3 regions of the Kroppenstedtia sanguinis genome follow, and region 2 is predicted to be linked to each of the others. Evidence: riboswitches for the same ligand, from Rfam matches in the RefSeq annotation. Region 2 holds a riboswitch; each other region holds the start of a gene.
What was found. Region 2 has a riboswitch for thiamine pyrophosphate ahead of JOD24_RS15500 (MTH1187 family thiamine-binding protein). Riboswitches for the same ligand answer to the same signal wherever they lie in the genome.
Positions count from the first base shown of each region.

Region 1 (7,680 bases), on a different contig from region 2:
TTGCGTAGTTTCGGGACAGACTACCGATGGCCCGGAACCAAGCGATATAGTCAGTTCCAAAGGGTTCCGATTGGATTCGGTGGGCCTCGGAAGGGGGAACAAGGTAAACCCAGACATCGATCCCCGCCTGGCGGGCGGCAGGCAAAAATTCATGGCGAAAATCGTCCCAGTCTGTAGGAGCATGCCAAACCAAATAGAAGTACTGGGTCACACCCAGTTCTTTCAATTTTTGAATCAGTCTCGGGGTATCCACGTGACGAACCCCGTCCTTTCGGGGGCGGGGTTCCCGCAATTCTCCGGCATAATCCCCAAGGAAAGGGGAGGGAGGAGATGAATTGGCCCAAACCTTCAGGGATTGGCTTGTCCAAAGGTGGGGATGAAGAGTTGTAGGACAGAGCGTGAGAAGTAGTATGAGGAGGATGCAGTACTGTTTTCGAGAGTGGGCCAATGGGATCACCTCTGTCGCTAGTTTGATGAGGAAGAAGCCGAAATATGTGTCCCTGTCAGGGTTGTGATTAACCAGAAATTGGACGTGTGTACGATTTTGCATCCTGCCAGCGAAAGGACGCAACATAGGCATGTTGATGAGCCGTATTTTAGTCAGAAAATCAGGTTGGGATGGTGGGGACTTTGATTCGCCTTTGCGCTCTTTGCAAGAGATCGTAGCCGTCCCACCATCCCCATCCCTTCAAGCGATATTTCACGATGGAGGCAATGGGAAGAGTAAAAGGATCCTTTCGTTCCCATCATCCCACTTTATGCTTCATCAACAGCCCTGGAAGCAGCAAAATGATCTTTCCGAAAGTTTCGGCCCCTGTCCAACACTCAGATTCGGAGCCGGGGAGAACACGACCTTACTACCCAAAATATGGTTCATCAACGCGCCTGATAAAATGAGGTGCAGTCAACCATAATAGGAGGGAATCCAAGCGGAAAACCAAAGAAAGGTGAGGGTCTCCCATGGAACTATTAAAAGAGTTGACTGAAGCGAAGGGCGTTTCAGGGTTTGAGGGAGAAATCCGGCAAATCATGCGCCGGGAGTTAGAACAACAAGTGGACCGGGTAGTGACGGACCAGATGGGCGGGATCTTTGGAGAGAAAAAAGGATCCCATGAGAACCCTAGAATTCTGTTGGCCGGTCACCTGGATGAAGTGGGATTCATGGTGACGAAAATCAGTAAAAATGGTTATCTCTATTTCACACCCTTGGGGGGCTGGTGGGAACAGGTTCTTCTTTCTCAGCGGGTGACAGTCATGACCGAGAAAAAGAATTTCACCGGAGTGATTGGCTCCAAACCCCCACATCTATTGACGACGGAAGAACGGAACAAAGTTTACCCGATGCAGGAAATGTATATCGATGTAGGAGCCAAGGATGCGGAGCAGGTGAAAAAATGGGGAATCCGAGTGGGAGATCCCGTGGTTCCCATCTGTCCCTTCGAAATGATGCCCGATCACGATACGATCCTAGCTAAGGCCTTGGACAATCGGTTTGGATGCTATCTCGCTCTGGAAACACTGAAACGGCTGAAGGAGGGAGACCACCCCAATACCGTGATGGCAGGCGCCACTGTCCAGGAAGAAGTGGGTCTGCGGGGGGCGAACACGGCTCCCTACGCGACAAAGCCGGATGTAGCCTTTGCCCTTGATGTGGGAATTGCCGAGGACGGTCCGGGGAGCGATAGTGACAAACCTCGATTGGGCGGGGGTCCCTTGATCACCTTCCTCGATGCCACGATGATCCCGAATATCCGGCTGCGCAACCTAGTGATTGAGACTGCCGAGGAGCATCAAATTCCATATCAAGTGGATACGATGACTGGAGGAGGAACCGACGCGGGCAGATTTCATCTCCATCGCCGTGGAGTGCCTTCCATCGTGATTGGTGTTCCCACCCGCTATATTCACAGCCATGTATCTATGGCCAGCAAGAGTGACATTGAGTATTCTGTCAAATTGCTGACGGCAGTGGTCAGGAAGCTGAACTCCGAGACAGTGAACTCCTTCGGCTTTGACGGTTAATCCCAAAACCCGCGAACATGCGGGTTTTTACTATTCCATCTCATGGATTGACCCAATTTCCAGCCATGGAAAACATAGCGCTTTCATGATAAGATGAAGAACGAAAACGGATAGGGAGAGAGATTGGAAAATGAACAAGTTCAATGAATTTCTGAATTATATGGAAGCGGATCTTTCCAATTTGCCCACACTTCCAGCGTCTGAGTTGTTGGAGCAGACGGGGCCTGATCGGCTTTATCTGGTGTTCGTCGATATTATCAATGGATTTTGTGAAGAAGGGGCTTTGGCCTCTGACCGCGTGGCACAGATCGTGGAACCGGTGCGCCAACTGGCACAATTTTCGGTGGATCAAGGGATTCCTCCTCAAAACTTGATTTTTTTACAAGATGATCACTCGCCGAATGCAGCAGAATTTAGTTCCTTTCCATCCCATTGTGTAAGGGGCACAGCTGAGGCCGACACGGTAAAAGAGCTTCGCCCTTTCCTGGAAGCACCTGGTGCGAGACTGTTTCGCAAGAATGCCACCAACGGTCTGTTTGGCAGAGACGAGAAGGGGCTACGTTTTTTTGAATTTTTGGAAGAGGTGTTCCGACAAGGCCCTGCCACCTTTGTGGTGACCGGGGACTGCACGGACCTTTGCATCTATCAAAATGCGACAGGCATTCGGCTGTTGGCAAACGAACATGATGCCGATGTCCGGGTGGTGGTTTCCGGTGAACACACCCAAACTTTTGATACCCCGGTTGAAACGGCAAAATCCATCGGCGCCCATGCTCATGATGGAGAGTTTATGGATCATATGTTTCTCTACCACATGAAGCTGAATGGGGTGGAGGTGGTACGCGCCATTCAAGTGGATTCAAGCGTGTCTGATTAAAGAGAAGGGGAAAGGCCTGGTAACGGATATGGAAGATCGGAGAAACCATTGCCTCCCCGGAAGGGATGACTCCGACACGCCTACATATGAGAGGGAGGGGGAGAAGCTTGCGAACGGAAGAGATGCTATTGAATGTGGGTCCGCAACACCCGAGTACGCATGGGGTGTTTCGGCTGATTCTGCGGATTGACGGAGAAATCATCCGGGAGGCCCAACCCCGGATCGGCTATCTCCACAGGGGAACGGAAAAACTGGCGGAAGATTTGACTTACAACCAGATTATTCCTTACACGGACCGCATGGACTATCTCAATGCGATGAACAACAATCACGCGATCGTCCTTGCCGTGGAAAAACTGATGGAGTTGGAGATTCCGGATCGAGCAGAGCATCTCAGAGTCATCGTTACTGAGTTGAACCGGGTGGCCAGTCATTTGGTCTGGTTCGGTACGTATCTGATGGATATCGGGGCGTTGAGTCCGTTTTTGTATGCTTTTAAAGACCGGGAGAAGATCCTCGAGCTGTTCAATGAGCTGTGCGGCGCCCGCCTCACCTACAACTACATGCGGGTGGGTGGTGTGAAGTGGGATGCGCCGGATGGCTGGTTGGAGAAGGTGAGGGACCTCATCACTTATCTCCGGCAGCAACATCAGGTATATATGGATCTAGTAGCGGGAAACGAGATTTTCCAAGCTCGGGTGAAGGGAGTGGGCCGTTATGACGCTCGGACGGCGGTGGAATACGGCTTATCCGGGTCCAATCTGCGATGCACGGGGGTCAAAAGGGATCTGCGCAGGGACCGCCCCTACTCCATATACGACCGTTTCGATTTTGAGGTACCGGTAGCGAGGGGCGGGGACTGCCGGGACAGGTTCTATCTTCGCATGGAAGAGATGTTACAATCCCTCCGGATCGTGGAGCAGGCAGTGGAAAGGATTCCCGATGGGCCAATCATGGCCAAAATTTCGCGAGTCATCCGACCTCCAGCAGGAGAAGTCTACTCAGCGGTGGAAAATCCTCGAGGCGAACTGGGGGTCCATCTCGTCAGCAAAGGGAAAGACAAGCCTTGGCGCCTCCATTGGAAACGGCCCTCCTTTAGTAACCTGCAAATTCTTCCACACCTACTGGAAGGTGAAAATGTGGCCAATCTGGTCGCGATCCTCGGTGCTGTCGATATCGTTTTGGGGGATGTGGATGCTTGATAAAGGCAACCTATTTTGCGGCCGGAAGGCCGTTTTTTTATTTTGGGTTATAAAGGACCCCCTTCTTGTACATATAATGGAGAGAGAAGCCCGTCCGGCGTAGTTCTCGCAAGCTTGTCAGATCTTTGGTATCATAGATGAGGAGTTTAATAAACACCTATGCCGATTCAGGGCCTGGGTTGATGTACCGAGAAAACGAGGTTGAACCATGGAACAGACTGTAATGGATCTACTGTCTCAATACGGATATCTCGGGATTTTCTTCTTCCTAGTGCTGGGGATTATCGGACTGCCCCTGCCCGATGAAATCATGATGACCTTTATCGGCTATCTTACATCGATCGGGCAACTCAACTTGGTCTTTGCTTTTCTGAGTGCTGTGGCAGGTTCTATGTGTGGGATCACAGTCAGCTACTATTTGGGGGGCAGACTGGGTTATCCTTTTTTGAAGCGATACGGGAGTAAATTTTTTATCACACCAAAACGGCTGAGAACGACACAAATCTTATTTCGGAAATATGGCAACTGGGTCCTGCTTTTTGGATATTTTATCCCTGGAGTGCGGCATGTGACTGCATATATGGCCGGGATCTCCCGGATGTCACCGTTTCAATTCGCCTCTTACGCCTATGTCGGTGCCTTTACCTGGTGTACGGCGTTTATCGGTCTTGGATATCTGGTAGGGGCCCAATGGGAAAGTGTGTTTCAGGCGATGCACCGTTACGGTTTGATTGCGCTCTGGATTCTGATTCCCGTGCTTGTCCTTGTGATTGCACGTTTTCTTTATGTGCAACATGATCGATACAACTCTCTCCGCAAATGAGATGATTCCTCCCTGTTTAGTAGAGCGGAAGAGTTTGGTTAACCGAGGGCAGTCCCCTGTAATCTTTTACTGAGAAGGTGGCAGAAATAAGAGGAAGGCCCCTCAACTGACGTGTATGGACTCGGGGCTGAAGATGGAACTCGTCCATGATAGATCGGCTGTGGCTGCCGGAATAGAGCAGGAGACAGAAGTGGATTCTGATGGGCAGGTGGAAGGGGACAGATCGGTCCCTCACCGGGGTATGCCAGGAGAGATGAAGGGGCAAACCATGCCCCAGGCTGATGCAATAGAGCAAGAACGAGAGGGTGGGAGGAGACGAAATTGCCACAGGTGGAAGTGAAAATCGGGGCAAAGGAATACCAATTTGAGTGTGAAGAAGGGGAAAACCTGCTTTTTGAAGCGATCTCACGCAATATCATGATTCCATTTAACTGCACCTCCGGCCGTTGCGGACGATGCCGGGTCCGCGTGCTGGAAGGGGCAGAGAATTTAAGTGAGCTAGGCGACCGGGAGGAACTGCGCCTGGGAGAGGAGCAGGTGGAAAAAGGGTTTCGCCTTTCCTGTCAGACTTATATCTATGGAGATGTTTCTCTGAAAGTCCCACAACCGCGATTATATTAAATGGATTTGACCAGGCGTGTGGATTAGCCATATTTAGTCAGGAAATCAGGTCGGGATAGTGGGACGGTGAAGAGTCTTTGCACTCTTTGCAAGAGATCGTAACCGTCCCCTCAAACATATTTTACGATAGGGGCACAATGGGAAGGATCGTTTCGTTCTCATCCTCCACTTTATGGTTCATCAACAGCCCTGGGATTTGACCCTTTGCGGGTCCATTGTTAAAATAAAGAAAACTCCATCTTTTAAATGATTCCACTAGGGGTGCACGAAGACGTGCTGAGAGAGGCCTGATGCTTCAACCCTTTGAACTTGACCTGGTTTGCACCAGCGTAAGAAAGTGGGATCCGGCATGGACGATCATGTAATGTGACCGTACAACCGGGATCCCAACAGGGGTCCCGGTTTTTGCATGAATGGAGTGGGGGAGGAAGGAGGATGAATGAACTTCATTTCGTGACGGATCCCCGGAAATCAGTGAATGAGTGGGTCTTAGTTTGCCGAAAAGCAAGAGAATGGTTGGATTGGATCCACCTACGCAAACCGGGGGCATCCACTGCAGAGCTTCAGAGCTTGGGACATACTCTGATCCGGGAAGGGGGAGTGGATCCGAAACGATTGACAGTCAATGGGAGTGCTGAAGTAGCGGAAAATCTGGGATGTGGTGGGGTTCATCTCCCGGAAAGTCATCCGATAGCTGGGATATTCATCAAGAAAGGATCCCATCGGCGGATAGGATGTTCTGTTCACTCCCTGGAGGCTGCGAAAGAGAAGGAACGGCTGGGAGCCGAATACCTGTTTTTCGGACATGTGTTTGCAAGTGATTCCAAACCTGGGCAAAGGCCGAGAGGAACCCGGCAACTGTGCCAAGTGACAGCGGCAGTGAACGTCCCCGTGATTGCCATCGGAGGAATCACTCTCGAAAGGCTTCCTTCATTGTCTGCAACAGGCTGCGCCGGGGTGGCTGTCATTTCCGCAATCGCTGATGCTCCAGATCCGGCAGCCGCTGCCCGCCAGTTGAAGCAGGCCCTTACATAGGTGAGGGAGGATGTTTGTTCCATGTTGAAGGGAAGCCGTGTCCGTGAAGGAGGGGGATCATGCATATTCAATTGAACGGGAAGCAGCAGGATGTACCGGAGTCCATCTGCGATGTGGAAAGCTTGATCACTCATCTAGGACTCTCCGACCGCATGATCGTGGTGGAGAAAAACCGCGAGATTCTCGACCGAGATCAATATAGCGAGATCCTGCTAGAGGAAGGGGATCGACTGGAAATCGTTCAATTTGTGGGAGGAGGTTAAATCTTGCTCAAGATTGGAACCTACACTTTTCAATCCCGACTGCTGTTGGGAACTGGCAAGTTTTCATCCCTTCGTGTGCAATCCGCGGCGGTGGAGGCATCGGAAACGGAGGTTTTGACCTTTGCCTTGCGCCGTGTCAATCTAGACCGCCCTGATGAGCCCAATTTCCTGCAAGAACTGGATCTGAACCGATACCACCTGCTTCCCAACACCGCCGGTGCCAAAACAGCGGAAGAAGCGGTTCGTTTGGCCCGCTTGGCCCGAGCCTCTCAGCTGTGTGATATGGTGAAAGTGGAAGTGATCGGGGATGATGAGAGGTTGCTCCCGGATCCGGTGGAAACTTTGAAAGCGACTCAACAACTGGTGGAGGAAGATTTTATCGTGCTCCCTTACACCAGCGATGACCCTGTGTTGGCCAAACGACTGGAAGAGGCAGGCGCCCATGGCATCATGCCGGGAGCTTCCCCCATCGGTTCAGGGCAGGGGATCTTGAATCCGATGTATCTGAAGTTTATTATTCAGCAGACGCGCTTGCCCGTGATCGTGGATGCAGGGATCGGATCTCCTGCAGATGCCGCCTGGGCGATGGAGTTGGGGGCGGATGGTGTGCTCCTCAACACCGCAGTCTCTGGAGCGGATGACCCGGTTCAGATGGCCCACGCGATGAAACTGGCGGTACAAGCCGGCCGTCTCGGTTTTGAAGCCGGCCGCATCCCCTGCAAGGAGACTGCTGCCGCCAGCAGCCCTGTCGTAGGAGTGCCCAAGTGATAGGAAAAGCCCCCCTGTGGGGGCTTTTTTCTGTCTGGTGTAAAAAATCACCCGACCATCCGGAGTCTC
Region 1 covers NZ_JBNPXF010000028.1:9,931-17,610, forward strand. Annotated here, with positions in the region: gene JOD24_RS14220 (hypothetical protein) at 1-253, opposite strand, end outside; gene JOD24_RS14225 (M42 family metallopeptidase) at 961-2,022, shown strand; gene JOD24_RS14230 (isochorismatase family protein) at 2,153-2,899, shown strand; gene JOD24_RS14235 (NADH-quinone oxidoreductase subunit D) at 2,986-4,101, shown strand; gene JOD24_RS14240 (DedA family protein) at 4,310-4,924, shown strand; gene JOD24_RS14245 (2Fe-2S iron-sulfur cluster-binding protein) at 5,255-5,545, shown strand; TPP riboswitch at 5,793-5,898, shown strand; gene JOD24_RS14250 (thiamine phosphate synthase) at 5,981-6,580, shown strand; gene thiS (sulfur carrier protein ThiS) at 6,640-6,843, shown strand; gene JOD24_RS14260 (thiazole synthase) at 6,847-7,611, shown strand; gene ftsW (putative lipid II flippase FtsW) at 7,679-7,680, opposite strand, start outside.
Region 1: another riboswitch for thiamine pyrophosphate. It lies ahead of JOD24_RS14250 (thiamine phosphate synthase); the one in region 2 lies ahead of JOD24_RS15500 (MTH1187 family thiamine-binding protein).

Region 2 (7,680 bases):
AGGTATGCTTCGTCCAGCGCAAGTAAATGATCAGCAGGATCAAAGAGATCAAGGATCCGATCACATTGGCCGCGGCGGCTCCCTCAATTCCCAGTTGGGGCAGTCCCATCCATCCGAACAGAAAAGCCGGGGTCAACAGGATCGTCAAGGCAGTGCTGATCAACAAAAAGTAAAAGGGAGTCTTGGAATCCCCGGTTCCCCGCAAGAACGTAGTGTAGATAATATATAGGAAGAGAATCGGCAGCCCGCTGAAAAGAACCCGCCCAAACTGGGCCGCCTCCCCCATGATTTCAGCCGGAATTCCGATCAGTTTCAACAAATCATACAGAAATAGATTACCGATGACAGCCGCGACGATTCCCGCCAACAACGCAAAGGTGAGGGAGGTGCCTACGGTGGCTTTCATCCGTTCCCAATTGCGGCTGGCATGGGCTTGCCCGATCAGTACGGAGCTGGCACTTCCCAGTCCGATCACCAAAGAGATCAGCAGGAATGTCAGGGGAAAGATGGCACTAGCAGCGGCCAATGCATGCTCCCCCAGCCCCCTGCCCAGCAAGACCGAACTGACCGTTCCCCCGAGGGATTGTAAAATATTGCTGAGCATCAATGGAATAAAGAAGATGATCAAGGATTGCCACAAGGGCTTGGAAAAGTCGATGGCATCCTTCTCTTCCGGCTCCGCAATCCCCGGTTCCGGTTCCCTCTGCAGAACCGCACCCAATTTGTTGGTAGTGGTTCGACCGCCGGGAACAGAAGGTTGCATGGAAGCTGTATAGGTTTTGTCCGTCTCGTGGGAAACCGTGTGCTCTTCCTGTCCAATTTCCTCCGATGTGGACTCGCGGTACTTCTGATCACTCATCGACAACCACCTCATCTTCTGTATATCCAAGTTAGGCGGACCCCATGACGACCAAAAAAAAAGCCCCCCCAACCCCAGGAGTGCGCGAAATCCGCCAACTCGCTTGTTAACAGATCTATTATAGCTCAAAACGGATCAATAAACACACACATTCACCTGATTTTTTTCGGCTGCCATGGCCGCTGATTTCGAACATCGTCCCCAGCGGAATAGTAAAAAACCACCCCACAAAAGTTGCGGGGCAGCCTCATTCACATCCCCTGATTCAATCTTTCCCACAGCCATTGTTTATGGCGGAGGAAGGTTTCCGTTGCCAGTTGCTCCCGTCGACGGGGACGGGGGAGTTCCACCTGCAGGATCTCCTGGATCCGGGCCGGACGGGGAGTAAGGACAACCACCCGGTCCGAGAGATAGATGGCTTCGTCGATGCTGTGAGTAATAAACAGAACCGTACGGGGAAACCGCTTCAGGATGCCGAGAAGCCAATCCTGCATCCGTTCCCGGGTAAGGGCGTCCAAAGCGCCCATTGGTTCATCCAGCAACCACAGATCCTGATCAGCCATCACCGTCCGCAACAGCGCTGCTCGTTGTCTCATTCCACCAGAGAGGCGGGCGGGAGATTCATGGGCGAAGCTTTCCAATCCAAAGATCGGGAGGAGCTCTTCCGCCCGGCGGCGGGCGTCTTTTTTATTACCGCCCGCCACCTCCACAGCCAGGGTGGCGTTTTCCAGCACGGTGCGCCAGGGAAACAGGCAATCTTTCTGGGGCATGTAGCTGACGTGCCCCGTCTGGCCCGTAATATCCTCCTCTCCGATCCACACCTGCCCCGCTGTGGGTCGTTCCAGTCCGCTGATCAGGTTGAACAGAGTGCTTTTACCGCAGCCGCTAGGACCGATGATGCTAACAAATTCCCCTGGTTCCACCGTCAGATCGATATCTTCCACCACTTGCCGCATTCCTTCTGGCGTAGGGTAGACATGGGATAAGCCCTCCAGTTTGAGTTTCATGATCACTTCTCCGGCAGAAATTCGTTGGTATAGGCTTTCGTGGGATCGATTTTTTTCTCGATCAGCCGATGTTTCCACATCCAGCCGTTAAAATCGACCCATACTTTTTCCTTCTGTTCGCCCCAGCGCTCCGCTTCCTCCTGGTACCTGGGACTCATCCATTTCTGAGAGGCTCGGGCCAGCTTTGGATCTGTCTCGGGGGCTGCCTTCACCAAAATATCCGCCGCTTTCTCTGGATGGGCAATGGCATATTGATACCCCCGGCTAACGGCCCGGACCAGCTTTTTGACCGTTTCAGGATCCTTTTGGATCATCTGTTCGTTGGTGATCAGGGTGGGGGTGTAGAAATCCAGCACCGGATCCAGCTTTCTCAGTTCCAGGAAGTCGAGGTCCACCCCTTGGGTCTCCGCCTGGATGCCGGTCCAACCGTAGTAGATCCAGGAAAAGTCCACATTCCGTTGAGTGGCAGCAAAGAAATCCGATTCCCCCATATTGACGATCTTCATTTGATCTTCCGCCTGTTTCGTCTTCACCCCATCTAGCCGCAATACCGTCTGCAGAAAGGCGTTTTCAATGGGGGTTCCCCAACCGCCATAGGTCTTACCGACAAAATCCCGCGGCCGCTGGATCCCTTTCTTCTTAGGAGCGGCGAAGCCCGAGGTGTTATGTTGCAGAATGGCGGCGATGGAGACAATCGGCACCCCCTGGGCCCGGCCTTGGAGCACATACTCCTGGGAGCTGATACCGAAATCCGCCTTCCCCGCTCCCACCAGCTGGTTAGCTGTGGTTTCTGCCGGAGCGGTGATCTCCACCTTCAGTCCTTCATCGGCGAAATATCCTTTTTCCTGCGCCACATACAGCCCGGTATGGTTGGTATTGGGCACCCAGTCCAGCATCAGGGTCACTTTTTTGTTGCCCGCTTGCCCCTCTTTTTCACCTGAAGCCCCGCAGGCGGTCAAAACCAGAGATAAGACCAACAGCCAGGCCGTCCACCGGAACCCCTGTCTGTATCTGTTCATTCTTCTTTCTCTCCTCTCCGACGTTCCTCATGGTTCCTATAGGCCCAAGGAGCGGCCCAACGAGCCAGGACCTGTACCAATCCGAACAGAATCAGACTCCAAAAGGTGATGGCTACGATGGCTACAAACACCTGATCGGCGGCAAAAGAGTTTTGCGAACGGATCAAAAAGACGCCCAACCCTTCACTCGATCCCAACCATTCGGCGATCACCGCCCCCAGGATGCCATAGGTGGCAGCGATCTTCATTCCGGAAAAAAAGGAGGGCAGGGCATGGGGAAAGCGGACCATCCGAAACACCCGCCACTCCCCGGCCCCCATGGATTTCAACAATCGCACCATGTCCCGATCGGCAGAGCGCAACCCATCCACGGTGCTGACCACCACCGGAAAAAAGGTGACCAAAGCGACGATCAGCACCTTGGGCAACAATCCATACCCAAACCAGAGAATCAAGAGGGGAGCGACGGCGATCACTGGAACCGTCTGCGAGGTGATCAGAAGCGGATACACCCCTCGCCGGAGCCAGGGAAAGAGTTCAATCCCCACTGCCAACAGGAGGGCCACCCCGATCCCCAACCCAAAGCCGAGGGCGGCTTCCGTCAGTGTGGAACCGGTATGGTGCAATAGCAAATCCCAACTTTCTACCAGAGAAGTAGCGATGCCGCTGGGAGCAGGGATCAGCCACGTCTCCACCTTCGTCAAGCGGACAGCGGCTTCCCAGACTGCCAACAGTAAAAAAAGGGTCAACAGAGGGGGAAGGGTCCTCCGCAGCCGATCCCTCCACCACGCCTTCATCGGGAATCGCCGGCATCATATTTGCCTGTCTTCTCTTCCATGGTGACACCGGTAGGTTTATAGTCCACCTTGATGATCGAAAGCACCCGGGAGCCCCCTGCCTTCACCACCGCTTCCTGAGCCTCCTTCACGATCGCCATCAGCTGATCATAGTCTCCTTCCATCGTGGTCTCCATCGGACCCACCCGGTATTTGACACCTGATGCTTGAATCACCTGGATTGCTTCGTCCACACGGGCATACACCTCTTCATCACTTGCCCCTCGGGGTAAAATCTGCAGACTGACATTGGCATTGGCCATCGGGTCCCCTCCTTTGGATAAACAAAAAAACCAACCCTGTCCGGATTGATTGCGAGTTTTCCATACGTATGCATACAGCGGCCCTCCCGGCCGCCTCTTCCGTATGTTTCGTATGTTCCCTACGCTGGTATCATCCAGATCAGGTTCAGCGGGTCGGTGCTGTGCTACACCCTCTCAGCCGGTCCTCCGGCTCCCCTTTGTCCTTTTCGCCAAACAATATACCACAGATCCCATCTGGTGACAAACTCCCCGTGCTCCATCTTGCCAAAAACGAAAAAAAAGGTAGGATAGAATGGAGAAACAGCAGGGTACGAACTAAACAAGTTTTCCCCAGGTCTCTTCTCGGATCCGGGATCGAATACATCAGAATTTCTTGAAAGTGGGGAATGTGAATGCAACATAACAAATGGATGACTTGCACCATCACCGAGGAGTGGCACAACCAAACGGTGGAGGAAGTGTTGAAGGGCCCGCTCCTCCTCTCCAACCGGATGATCAACCGCCTGACTCGTTCCCGAGGCATTCGCCTCAATCGCCAGATGCCCTATCTAAAACGAGTGGTCCAAGAAGGAGACCAGCTTCAGGTAGCCGTCCGGCCGAGAGAGCAAGCCGATCTGGAACCGGAACCGATTCCCTTGGAGGTCCCCTATGAGGATGAGGACTGGATGGTAGTGGACAAACCTGCGGGTATCAACGTGCACCCGGTACATTCCGGCGAGGCAGGAACATTGGCCCACGGCATTATCCACCGCTGGAAAGAGCAGGGATGGGAAGGGAAAGTCCGCCCCGTCCACCGTCTGGATCGCCACACCTCGGGACTGCTGGTGGTAGCCAAATCAGCTTACGCCCACCAACTGATGGATCGACAATTGCGGGAAAAGCGACTCAAACGGGTCTATTATGCCTTTTTGGAGGGATCCCTAACCCAGGCCCCGGCGGCAGAAGGAACGATCGACGCCGCGATCGACCGGGATCCAGACCATCCCCTCCGACGCCAGGTCTCCCCGGCAGGAGATCCCGCAGTAACCCATTACCGCGTCTTGGCCCGAAACCAGGAGGCCACCCTGGTACAAGTGGAACTGGAGACAGGACGCACTCACCAGATTCGCGTCCACTTCTCCCACCTGGGCTTTCCCTTGTTCGGGGACGGACTCTACGGGAGTACCAGCCCCCTCATCCGCCGCCAGGCTCTACACGCCTGTGAAGTCGGTTTCCACCATCCCCTCCGGGGGGAACCCGTCACTGTCCACTCCCCCCTGCCCAAAGACCTGACCCGCCTGGCCAAAGAACTGGAACTGCCATTGCCGGTGGAAATGAAAAATCCTTGTTGAGGGCAACGACTAGAAGCACTATGAAAATATCAGAGGAAGGGTTGGGTTCACACAGAACCTCTTTGGATCATTAGATGCTGGCATCGAATATGCCCCCATCCCGACCGTTTTGTACCCAAATATGAATATGAATTTATCAGACACAATCCACAAAAGTGGATAAAAACACTACCCCTCAGTGCATGCCGAGGGGTAACAAAAATAAATACTTGAAAAAATATTTTGTTTTGGTTAAAAAGAAAAGAGTCTCTGTTCAAGACATAGGTCCTTATTAATCAAGTGAACATCTAGAAGGGGAAATGTCCCTTGTCGCTCAACATTTTCGAAAATATAGACACACTGTCCCTTTTTTTACTGTTTCTCATTCCCGGATTCATTTCCATTCGCGTTTACGACACCCTGATTCCAGGTGAAAACAGGGATTATTCTAAGTCTTTGGTTGAATTGATTGGGTATAGCACACTAAATTTCATTCTTTTATCGCCCTTGATTTATTGGATGTCCATCGCTGTATGGTGGGTTCAGTGGATCCTATTGATCGCTCTTGTAATCCTATTTCCGATCCTTTGGCCTTTAGTGATCATCTGGTTGCTCGGAGGAGAAAAAGCTCGGTTCTGGATAGAAAAAATCCCTTTAATCAAGCACACCTTGGGCAGAACCAGGGAGCCCTTCCGTACCAGCTGGGATTGGGTATTCAGTCAGCGCCGTAAATATTGGGTGGTGGTTACCCTTAAAAACGGCAAAAAATATGGTGGGAAAATGTCAAGTAAATCATACGCCTCTTCATATCCTCCAAACTATCAAATTTATATAGAGGAGACTTGGGAAGTTGATGAAAATGGAGAGTTTACCGGGGAACAAAAAGAGAATGCCTGTGGAGTACTGATTGTATCTGATGAAATTGAGGCAATTGAATTCTTTGACTAATGGGAGATGAGCATCTATGAAAGACAAAAAAACTGACAGACACAACGGAAAGGAATCTAGGCCCCATCCCGTTTTTCAACGACGACTTGAACGATCCACAAAAAGAGGATATCGACCTATCAAGGGGGAAATCAGCAGCAAACCTCCCGGCCATCGTGATGATCAAAACAACAATCGGTAAAAACGATCCAAGCCATGGCTATCGTCCTCTCGGACCATGCTGACGGCATTGTGGTCGCCGATGCGGTGCCCCCAAGGCATCCCTTCGTGCAAACGAGAAACCCCCCGAAAAAACCGGGGGGTTTGTGATTCACTCCGTCTTGGATGTCAGCCGGAGACGGAGAGCGACGGGTTTGGAGTGGGGGTCGATGGAAATCCAGCCACGTTCCTGGCATTTGGCTAGGGTCTTGTCCACCTCGGTGGCGGCCAGACCTGCTTCTCGGACCCAATCTTTAGTGCCAATGCGAAGGGAGGGGGTATTCTCATCTTCCCCGAGACGAAGATACTTGCGCACCAGGTAACCCATCAGCTTGATCTCCGCTTTGGTCACTTGTTTGGCAGCGACGATTTTGACAAAGTATGATTCCATCAGTTGCATGGCCTCCGGCGATCCGGTCACCGGACGGCTCCCTTTACTTCCATACCAGGTTGCCATCAGTTTCTCCAGCCTTTCGGTTCCTGAAAATCTCAGCCTTTCAGCCCCAGTATACCGAAGTCGCGGCTTCCCGACAATTTCCGCAGAAAAAGAGGTGCCGGAGTAGCACCTCTTTGCAAGCCTTATACCATCCTCAGCAGTGCTTCCCGCCCGGACATTCCCGCATGGATCCCCTGTTGTTCCGCATGAGTCGTCACCTTCTCCAAGGGGGCCTCCAACAGGGCCTCCAGGGTTCTTACTCCCACCGCCCGGCCCGCCAAGATGCCCCGTTGCGCCAGTCTTTCATTCAACAGATCCACATCTAGTGCACCGCACATGATGTATCCTTTCTCCGTTGTGATCACCAACAGATCGGTCTTGGGCAGGGCCACTTCCACACCGATCACCGGATGCCCCTTCACTTGCATCGGTTGTAATCGGACCACACCGACCCCTCCTGTCTGGTTTGCATTTCCTATACTCTATGTCGAAGGAAGGGAAGGGGTGTCCGGATCAGTGGTAGCGTGGGTGGTTGGCTGATTCCCCCTCCGTGCCATCGCCTTCCTGGGCGATTTTCATCTTGAGCATCTCCACGAGATAGACTCCCACCATTTGAATCACTTCTTCGTCGTCCATATCCCGGATCAACTGCATGATATCTTCCCGTGTCTGATCTTCCAGGATATTGAGAACCACCGAAACGGCGTTTTCTTCATTATCCGCTAAATGCTCCCGGTAAAGGGAGAACAGGTCGTCCACAAAACGCATGCTTGTACCTCCTTCGTTCCTGAAGTTATTCTAACT
Region 2 covers NZ_JBNPXF010000037.1:6,040-13,719, reverse strand. Annotated here, with positions in the region: gene JOD24_RS15520 (MATE family efflux transporter) at 1-859, opposite strand, end outside; gene JOD24_RS15515 (ABC transporter ATP-binding protein) at 1,111-1,866, opposite strand; gene JOD24_RS15510 (ABC transporter substrate-binding protein) at 1,869-2,885, opposite strand; gene JOD24_RS15505 (ABC transporter permease) at 2,882-3,682, opposite strand; gene JOD24_RS15500 (MTH1187 family thiamine-binding protein) at 3,679-3,984, opposite strand; TPP riboswitch at 4,084-4,191, opposite strand; gene JOD24_RS15495 (RluA family pseudouridine synthase) at 4,377-5,315, shown strand; gene JOD24_RS15490 (DUF6338 family protein) at 5,622-6,242, shown strand; gene JOD24_RS15485 (hypothetical protein) at 6,553-6,897, opposite strand; gene JOD24_RS15480 (YunC family protein) at 7,020-7,322, opposite strand; gene JOD24_RS15475 (DUF6154 family protein) at 7,390-7,644, opposite strand.

Region 3 (7,680 bases), on a different contig from region 2:
GTTCAGATTGCTGAAAGAGGAATACCGCCTGCTGATCGACGGTGAGCAGGTGGAATCCGCTTCTAAAGAGTGGTTTGACACTTACAATCCAGCGACGGGGGAAGTGATCGCACGGGTGGCCAAGGGAACCAGGAAAGATATCGACCGGGCGGTGGCTGCCGCCAGATACGCCCTGGAAAAAAGCAAATGGGCCAAGTGGCCCGCTTCCCGACGGGGGCAGATCTTAAACCGGGTGGCGGCGCTCATGCGGGAACGGTTTGAGGATCTGGTGCAACTGGAAGTGTTGAACAGTGGCAAATCTCTCTCTGCCGCCCAGGGACAGGTACACCAAGCCATCGAAGATTTTGAGATGTACGCCGGCTCCGTTCATACCCTGTCCGGGGATTCCAAACCCGTGCCCAACGGCTTTTTGAACTACACGCGGAAGGAGCCTGTCGGGGTTTGTGCACAGATCGTTCCCTGGAACTATCCACTGATGATGGCTACCTGGAAGATTGCTCCGGCCCTGGCCGCCGGATGCACCATTGTTTTGAAACCGGCCACTCTGACACCGGTGACAGCCTATGCATTGGCTGAGATTTGTCAGGAGGCAGGAGTGCCTGCCGGTGTGCTCAACGTGGTGACTGGGAGCGGATCGGAGATCGGTGCCTATCTGGTGGAACATCCGGAAGTGGACAAAGTGGCTTTCACCGGGGAGACCGGCACTGGGAAAGATATTATGAAAGGGGCGTCAGCTACCCTAAAGCGGGTCACCCTGGAACTGGGTGGGAAATCTCCCAATCTGGTTTTTGCCGATGCGGATCTCGATGCCGCCGTGGCCGGCTCCGTCTACGGAATCTACTACAATACCGGGATGTCCTGTGAGGCACGCTCTCGCTTGTTTGTTCATGAATCTATCTACGATGATTTTGTGGAGAAATTCGTGGAAAAGACGAAAAAGCTGAAACTGGGTGATACTTTCAGCAAAGAGACCCATGTGGGGGCGGTCATCTCCGCCGCACAGTGGGAGACGATCGACTCCTATGTCCGACTGGCGCGGGAAGAGGGCGCCCGAGTTCTCTATGGTGGCGGACGGCCCGAGGGGGAGGCGTTTAAGAAGGGGCACTGGTATCTGCCGACGGTGCTAGTGGATGTGACGAATGAGATGCGGGTGGCCCAAGAGGAGATATTCGGTCCGGTGGTGGTCATCATGAAGTTTAGTGATGAAAAAGAGGCGATCCGCCAAGCCAATGAAAATATCTACGGTTTGGCTGCCACTCTCTGGACCCAGGACTTTGGCCGGGCGCATCGGGTGGCCGCTCAATTGCAGGCGGGAACGGTCATGATCAATAATCCCTTTTCCGCTATGCCAGGCCTTCCTTTCGGCGGCTACAAACAATCTGGTTTCGGTCGGGAGTTGGCATTGGAAACCCTTGAGCTATATACTGAGACCAAAAGCGTCAACGCTTATATCGGCTCCAAACCACTGAATCCTTTTGGGGTGTGAGGGATGAAACCAGGATTGAAACCAGGGCACCGGAAACAGATGCAAGTGACGGTAACCGACGAGATGACCGCTTCCTTCGGAGGGAATCAGGTGCATCCCACCCTGTCTACGGTTTCCATGATCTACTATATGGAATGGGTGGGACGCCAGGTGATCCTCCCCTTTCTGGAGCCGGGGGAGGAAGGGGTGGGCAGTGAGATTTCCATCCAACATCGGGCGCCCGCTCCTGTGGGCAAGGAGGTCACCTTCACAGCAGAAGCCATCGAAGTGAAACCATCCAAAGTGGTTTGTTCCGTCCGAGGGGAGCATGACAAATCCCTGGTTGGAGCAGGCACTTTTGTTCAGGCGATCCTGCCTAAACAGGGGATTTTGGAGCGGATCCGACAGATGGAGTAAGGAGAAAGCTGGGACATCAGTCCCGGCTTTTTCAATAAACGGGGCCTTCGGGATCCCAACTGTCCTGTCCCATCTGGAGCAGACCGAGCTGCTCGATCTGTTTTTTGGTATTTGGAGTTCCCAGTTGATACAAGGTCTCATAAATTTGTTGGTAGCTTTGATCGTATCCTTCGTTCTTCCCTGATTCGTTATAGTAGAGAAAGGGGATATGAGCATTCCAAAAGGTTCCCATATCTCCGGTGGTCAGGTTGCCGAGGAGGGAATTCAGTTGACGGACTTCACTTTCCGTCGCTTCAATTTCAAAGGTATAGCTGGAATCTGTGGGTTGTTGTAGGATTTCTCCCATAATTTCTCCTGAGTTCAGCGCCACATAATACTTTTGTTTCTTCAACCCTATCGCTCCTCAAAATCAAAAGGTGGGACACCCTCTTTACCTTTAGGTTATCAGATCAGGTTTCAATTTATACACGGGAGAAAACAGGTTGATCGACATCGAAAAAATCCAGTGTACGAACCTGAGGTCGGTACACTGGATGGATAAAGAAAAGAGTTAGATTCCTTGGCTGACAGCGTTGTCGTCGCTGCCCACCAAGTTGCTGCTGTCGGAACCGATTTGGATGGGAACCTGGACGATGACGTTGACCAACCCGGCGGTGTTTCGAGTGTCCGCGCGGTTTACTGTATTGGCGGCAGCTCCAAACCTCTCTCTTTTCACACGAAGGTTTGATCTTCTTCTCTTTCTTTTTTTAATGCACCAGCAGTTCATTTAGGCCACTCCTTTTAATCTTTTTTGAAACCGAGGGGAGAACTTTGTTGAGATTGAGACGAGGAGGGAGGTGTTTCCGGAGCTGTGGGGGTCAGATCATCTAATAGCCCCGTGACCAGGTTCCCCACACTCGTCAATAATCCGTTGACATTGGTCAATAAATTTTCAATCAGGGTACTGGGATTGATTTGGGCTGTGCGCAGGTTTTGTTGAACCTGGGTGCCCATTTTACTGCGAATCTGGTTTTCCAACTGCGTAGCCAGTTGGTTAACCTTTGCCTGAATCGGCTTTTGATCCATGACATTACCTCCATATCAACGAGGTAGAAGCGAGGAATTCGACGGCTGGGATGTGAGGAGAACTCAGGTTACCTGTTTGGATTGGAAGGGGGTTGATTGTTGGAAGAAGGGGGGCTGACAGGTTGCTGGTTCATCTGCATTTGCTGTTGGGCTTTCCGGAGTAGCTGTCTCTTTTGTTGGTTCATTGTGCTCATGCTGAAACCGACGGCACTATTTAGAAAGCTGGCAAGGCTGTGAAACATATTTCCGATCGGTTCAGTCCCTTTTTGTTGCTGTGTTTGAGCCGTGGTTACTTTCTGGTCGGGATGATTGGATGATGAGCTGGAGAGAGGATCTTCATTTAAAAAATCATTAATTGCATCGTAGATCTGTTTCCGGATGTGGTCCTCCAGTTGGCGGGAAACCTGTTCCATCTGCTGTTCCATCTGCTTACTATTCAACTTGGATTGGGTCATCCGTTGGGACATTGCGGGGAATCAACTCCTTTCTCTCCTGATGCTATAATATATAAATCGATCTACGAATTTGTGATTTGCTCACCAAGAAATAGGTAATAGAACCAAGCCTTTTCTAGGGGTGTCTGATAAACACATAGCTAGGGGTCGGGCAGATCGGATAGGGTTTCACATTGCGGTACCTGACGAACCAAAATCACAATGGTCTTCACTAAGCTTTTTCAGGAGGGATTGAGTCGCGGAGAATGCAAGCAGAGGCGCCCTGAACTGAAGAAAAATACAGCGATTACAGGTATCTGAATCACGGAACCGAAAAGGGAGTAGAATATTGTATTTTATGTTGACATGGGGATTTCTGCGTTATATAATTGAAAATGTCCTTGAGAGAAAAGCATATGAGCCGAAGTGGCGGAACTGGCAGACGCGCACGACTCAAAATCGTGTTCCTTCGGGAGTGTGGGTTCGAGTCCCACCTTCGGTACCATAAAGGAAAGACGGGAGACTACAGGTATAAGTAGCTCCCGTCTTTTTACGTTAAAAAATAGTACGTGAGAGATGATTGATGATATCAAATGTTGCAGCTTCCCCCCATCCGAAGCATAACTCTCTCCTTTTTATTATACAGTTAGAAAGAGATTAGCTCTGAGAACAGGGGGAATAAAGATACAATTTTACTATGGTCAGCAGATGCCGTTGCGAATTTTGGATGAGGTGGAGTTCTGGAAATTGCAGGAGGAAGAGCACACGGTGGTCATTCGGGAGGCTCTGGATCATTTGGAGGAAAAGTATGTAGATGCGCTGAAAAAATGGGAGCAAGCCCTGTCGGAGACGCATCAAAAAGCAGTCAGTTTCGTGGAATCCGTCAATCGTAGCACATATGTCCATAAACAACTGCACAATCAGGTGATCCAGCTTGTTACATTCAGTTTGGATGAAAGCATGAAATTTATTGAACTGTGTCGCCAGATTAAAACTCACAGCTCGGCAGCTAAGAATTCTTTGATCGCCAAAACGATATTGGATCATATCGTTAGGGAATCGGAATACTTTATCGGCATTGCCCGAACCGTTTTATACAGTAGCAATCAGTAGCTGATCCGCCAGACAGGCCCTAAAGTCATGAAACCCAAACTAAACAAGTTGACACCTGAATATCAGACGCTAACTTTCGGCTTAGACTGAGATTTTGCGGGCACCCCGGCTTTCCCTATACATCTTCACCCATGTGATTTACCCAGGGCTGTTGATTCACCAGGAAATGGGAGACGGAAGGGAGTCGTGCTATCTAAGCGACCTTTGTACTACAGGCACTACCATCCAAAGGGGCTGAAGCCCTGGAATCAGAGGATGCACCACAGGCACTACCATCCAAAGGGGCCGAAGCCCTGGGGTTAGAGGATGGACCACAGGTAGGCTAAAGAGGAAACCATTGGACTCAGTGGAGAGAAGTCTTAGGAGAGGGTGCTTAGGGGGAACCTTCTTCGTAAGGATTTGCCCCTGCCCGATGGTCAGATTCGAAAGCGGCCCGTCGGATGGCAACGGTCGCGTGGGTGAGCACGATCTCCCCACCTATAATATGGCGAATCAACACGCCTGTGATTTACCCAGATACGGTGACCTGAATCCAATATAATCACAATCAGTGTTTCACATAGCGTCCATAATCGGGAACTGCTCTAGTGTCAAATTCCTTCACCAATTGATCCAGGCCTTCCGTCAGCTCTTTACCGGATAGAGGTTGCCCGTGGCCGGTCACCGCAACAGTAGGTTTTAAAGCCGCCAGTTTTTCGACGGATTCCCTCGCCAAGTCCCAATCGGTGGTGAAATACCTTGGCGGACCGTTGATTTCCTTCTCTTGTGTCGTCACTTTATAAAGCGAATCTTGTTTCACAGTGATAAATGCGTCCCCCGCAATGAGTGAACGGTCTTGATCCCTAAATAGGGAGATATGTCCGGGTGCATGTCCCGGTGTATGAATCCAGCGCCAACCTTGCATGTGGGGGATCTTGCTGTCACCGGGAAGCGCAGAGACATGAGATCCCAGATTGACCGATTCATTCGGGAACAGGGGGGACAATTTGGCGACAAGTCCGCCTTCAACTGAACCATCGGGCTCCGGGTAGCTCAACTTTCCAGTCAGAAAAGGAAGTTCTGCTTCATGGGCATAAACCGGCACTCCCCATTTTTCAACCAAGTCAACCACTGTCCCCACATGATCAAAATGGCCATGGGTGAGAATAATCGCTTGGGGTGGACTGTTTTTACCAAACCGTTTTTCTGCAATATCCACGATGCGATTGGTTGTATCGGGCATTCCCGTGTCAACTAAGACCCAGTGATCTCCTTGGTCGGGATTGCCCACTAATACCACATTTACAATCTGATCCGTATAACAGTAAAGATCAGGAAGCACTTCTTGTCCCGTCCCGCTCAAAATGGAAGTCATCGGCATATATTTGTTTGCCATTGGATCTTCCATCCCCTCTTTTCTGTTCACATCAGACACCTCCTTTGTTTGATTCAGGTGAACCGCTCTTCCTTTCTATTGCTATTATGGTGATTTATCTTCCGTTTATACGGAAGTTTTTCTGCCACGACCTGATGGTAGCAATCCTTCTTTATTTTTGGCCTTGAGAAAAAGATCTCCCTGATATATAATAGAGAAGCGGTTGTGATTCTCGGCTGGAGTGCTTGAATGACTTGCATTTGGGTTGTAGGTACACCGCACCTAAATCATCGGGGTGTGGCTCAGCTTGGTAGAGCACCTGCTTTGGGAGCAGGGGGTCGCAGGTTCAAATCCTGTCACCCCGACCATAAGGACTTAAAACGGGCCGGAGATCCGGCCCGTTTTTTCATGAGCATTATGGAGTACAAAGGAATTTCTCAAGGAACCTATCGTAGGTTTGACATTTTCTCCTGTGATGATAGGATGAGTGTGAAAACTGAATTCTTTTCCGCTAGGGGTGCCTGATTGTAAAGGCTGAGATTAAAGTATGAACTTTAAAACCCTTGGAACCTGATCTGGTTGATGCCAGCGGAGGGAAGTGGAGCTGAAATCCCATGAAATGATGGGGTAGATTGACCTTCCTCTCCCTCGATGTGGTCGGAAAAGAGTTGCAGAGGAGGGTTTTTTGATGAGATTTACGGAAAAATTGTATCAGTCGACTCGGAGAAGTTGGGCGCTGAGTCTCCATCACCCCTTTGTTTTGGGGATTGTAAGTGGGGAGCTTCCTCTAGAAACCTTTAGGTACTATGTTCTCCAGGACATCTATTATCTGAAACACTATGGCAAGGTCCACGCCATGGCAGCGGCTCAGGCGGATGATTTTCATGTGACCTCCATGCTCGCAGAAAAAGCGAAGCTGACTGCGGAGGCGGAGCTGACCGTCCATCAAGAACATGCTAAAATACTCGGTATCACTGCGGAAGAGATGACACAATTCAAGCCGGCACCTACGGCTTATGCTTACACATCTCATCTATACCGGGCGGCGCTCTCGGGAAGTCTGGGGGAAACCGTCGCGGCTATGCTTCCATGTTATTGGTTGTATGCCGACATTGGAAAAACTTATCAAGATGCAAAGCCTCAGCAAACCATCTATCAAAACTGGATTCAGACTTATGCAAGCGAATGGTTCCAGACGTCCACGCAGGAACAGATAGACCTTTTGGATCGTCTGGCGGAAGAAGCGAGTGACAAAGAGCGGGAAAAAATGATGGAACAGTTCGCCATTGCCAAAGAGTATGAATTGGCCTTTTGGGAGATGGCTTATACCCATGAAACCTGGCTTTCCACTAAATTTTCTCTTCGAAAAAGTTGAAGAATCAAGACCGACGGATTGAAAAAAGGAGGGGAATCGCTTTCTCCTCCTTTTCCTTTTTGATGAATACGGGTTTTCAGGGCTGTTGATTAACCGGAAAATGGGTGGAGAGAGCCTGATTCTAGGGGTCTCTTGTACTTTCGAAGCCATTTTAAAACCTCTTTCTGGGGCAGGGCGGCTACGGTCCGTCCCTCTCTGCTGGTGACGGTCTCCGCTAGGAAGAGGGAGTTGAGGATCGCCTCCTCGGTGGCCTCTGCAGCGGCCCGGAAGCAAAGGGAGATCAGGGGACCGTCTTCCGCAATGCGACGAGAGGTAAGGACTGGAGTCTCAGACCGGTGGGGTTGTCGGTTAGCATTGCTGAATGCGATCACGATATCCCCACTTCCATGATGGGCGATTGATCCGGTCCGCGCCAGACCGAAGGTGGCTCGTTTGGCCAGCCGTTTCAGTTGGCGGG
Region 3 covers NZ_JBNPXF010000013.1:3,305-10,984, reverse strand. Annotated here, with positions in the region: gene JOD24_RS09305 (aldehyde dehydrogenase family protein) at 1-1,486, shown strand, start outside; gene JOD24_RS09300 (thioesterase family protein) at 1,490-1,882, shown strand; gene JOD24_RS09295 (hydrolase) at 1,914-2,273, opposite strand; gene JOD24_RS09290 (hypothetical protein) at 2,433-2,648, opposite strand; gene JOD24_RS09285 (hypothetical protein) at 2,663-2,947, opposite strand; gene JOD24_RS09280 (hypothetical protein) at 3,016-3,414, opposite strand; tRNA gene JOD24_RS09275 (tRNA-Leu) at 3,802-3,886, shown strand; gene JOD24_RS09270 (DUF2935 domain-containing protein) at 4,066-4,494, shown strand; gene JOD24_RS09265 (MBL fold metallo-hydrolase) at 5,042-5,881, opposite strand; tRNA gene JOD24_RS09260 (tRNA-Pro) at 6,140-6,216, shown strand; TPP riboswitch at 6,352-6,462, shown strand; gene tenA (thiaminase II) at 6,537-7,223, shown strand; gene JOD24_RS09250 (DmpA family aminopeptidase) at 7,313-7,680, opposite strand, start outside.
Region 3: another riboswitch for thiamine pyrophosphate. It lies ahead of tenA (thiaminase II); the one in region 2 lies ahead of JOD24_RS15500 (MTH1187 family thiamine-binding protein).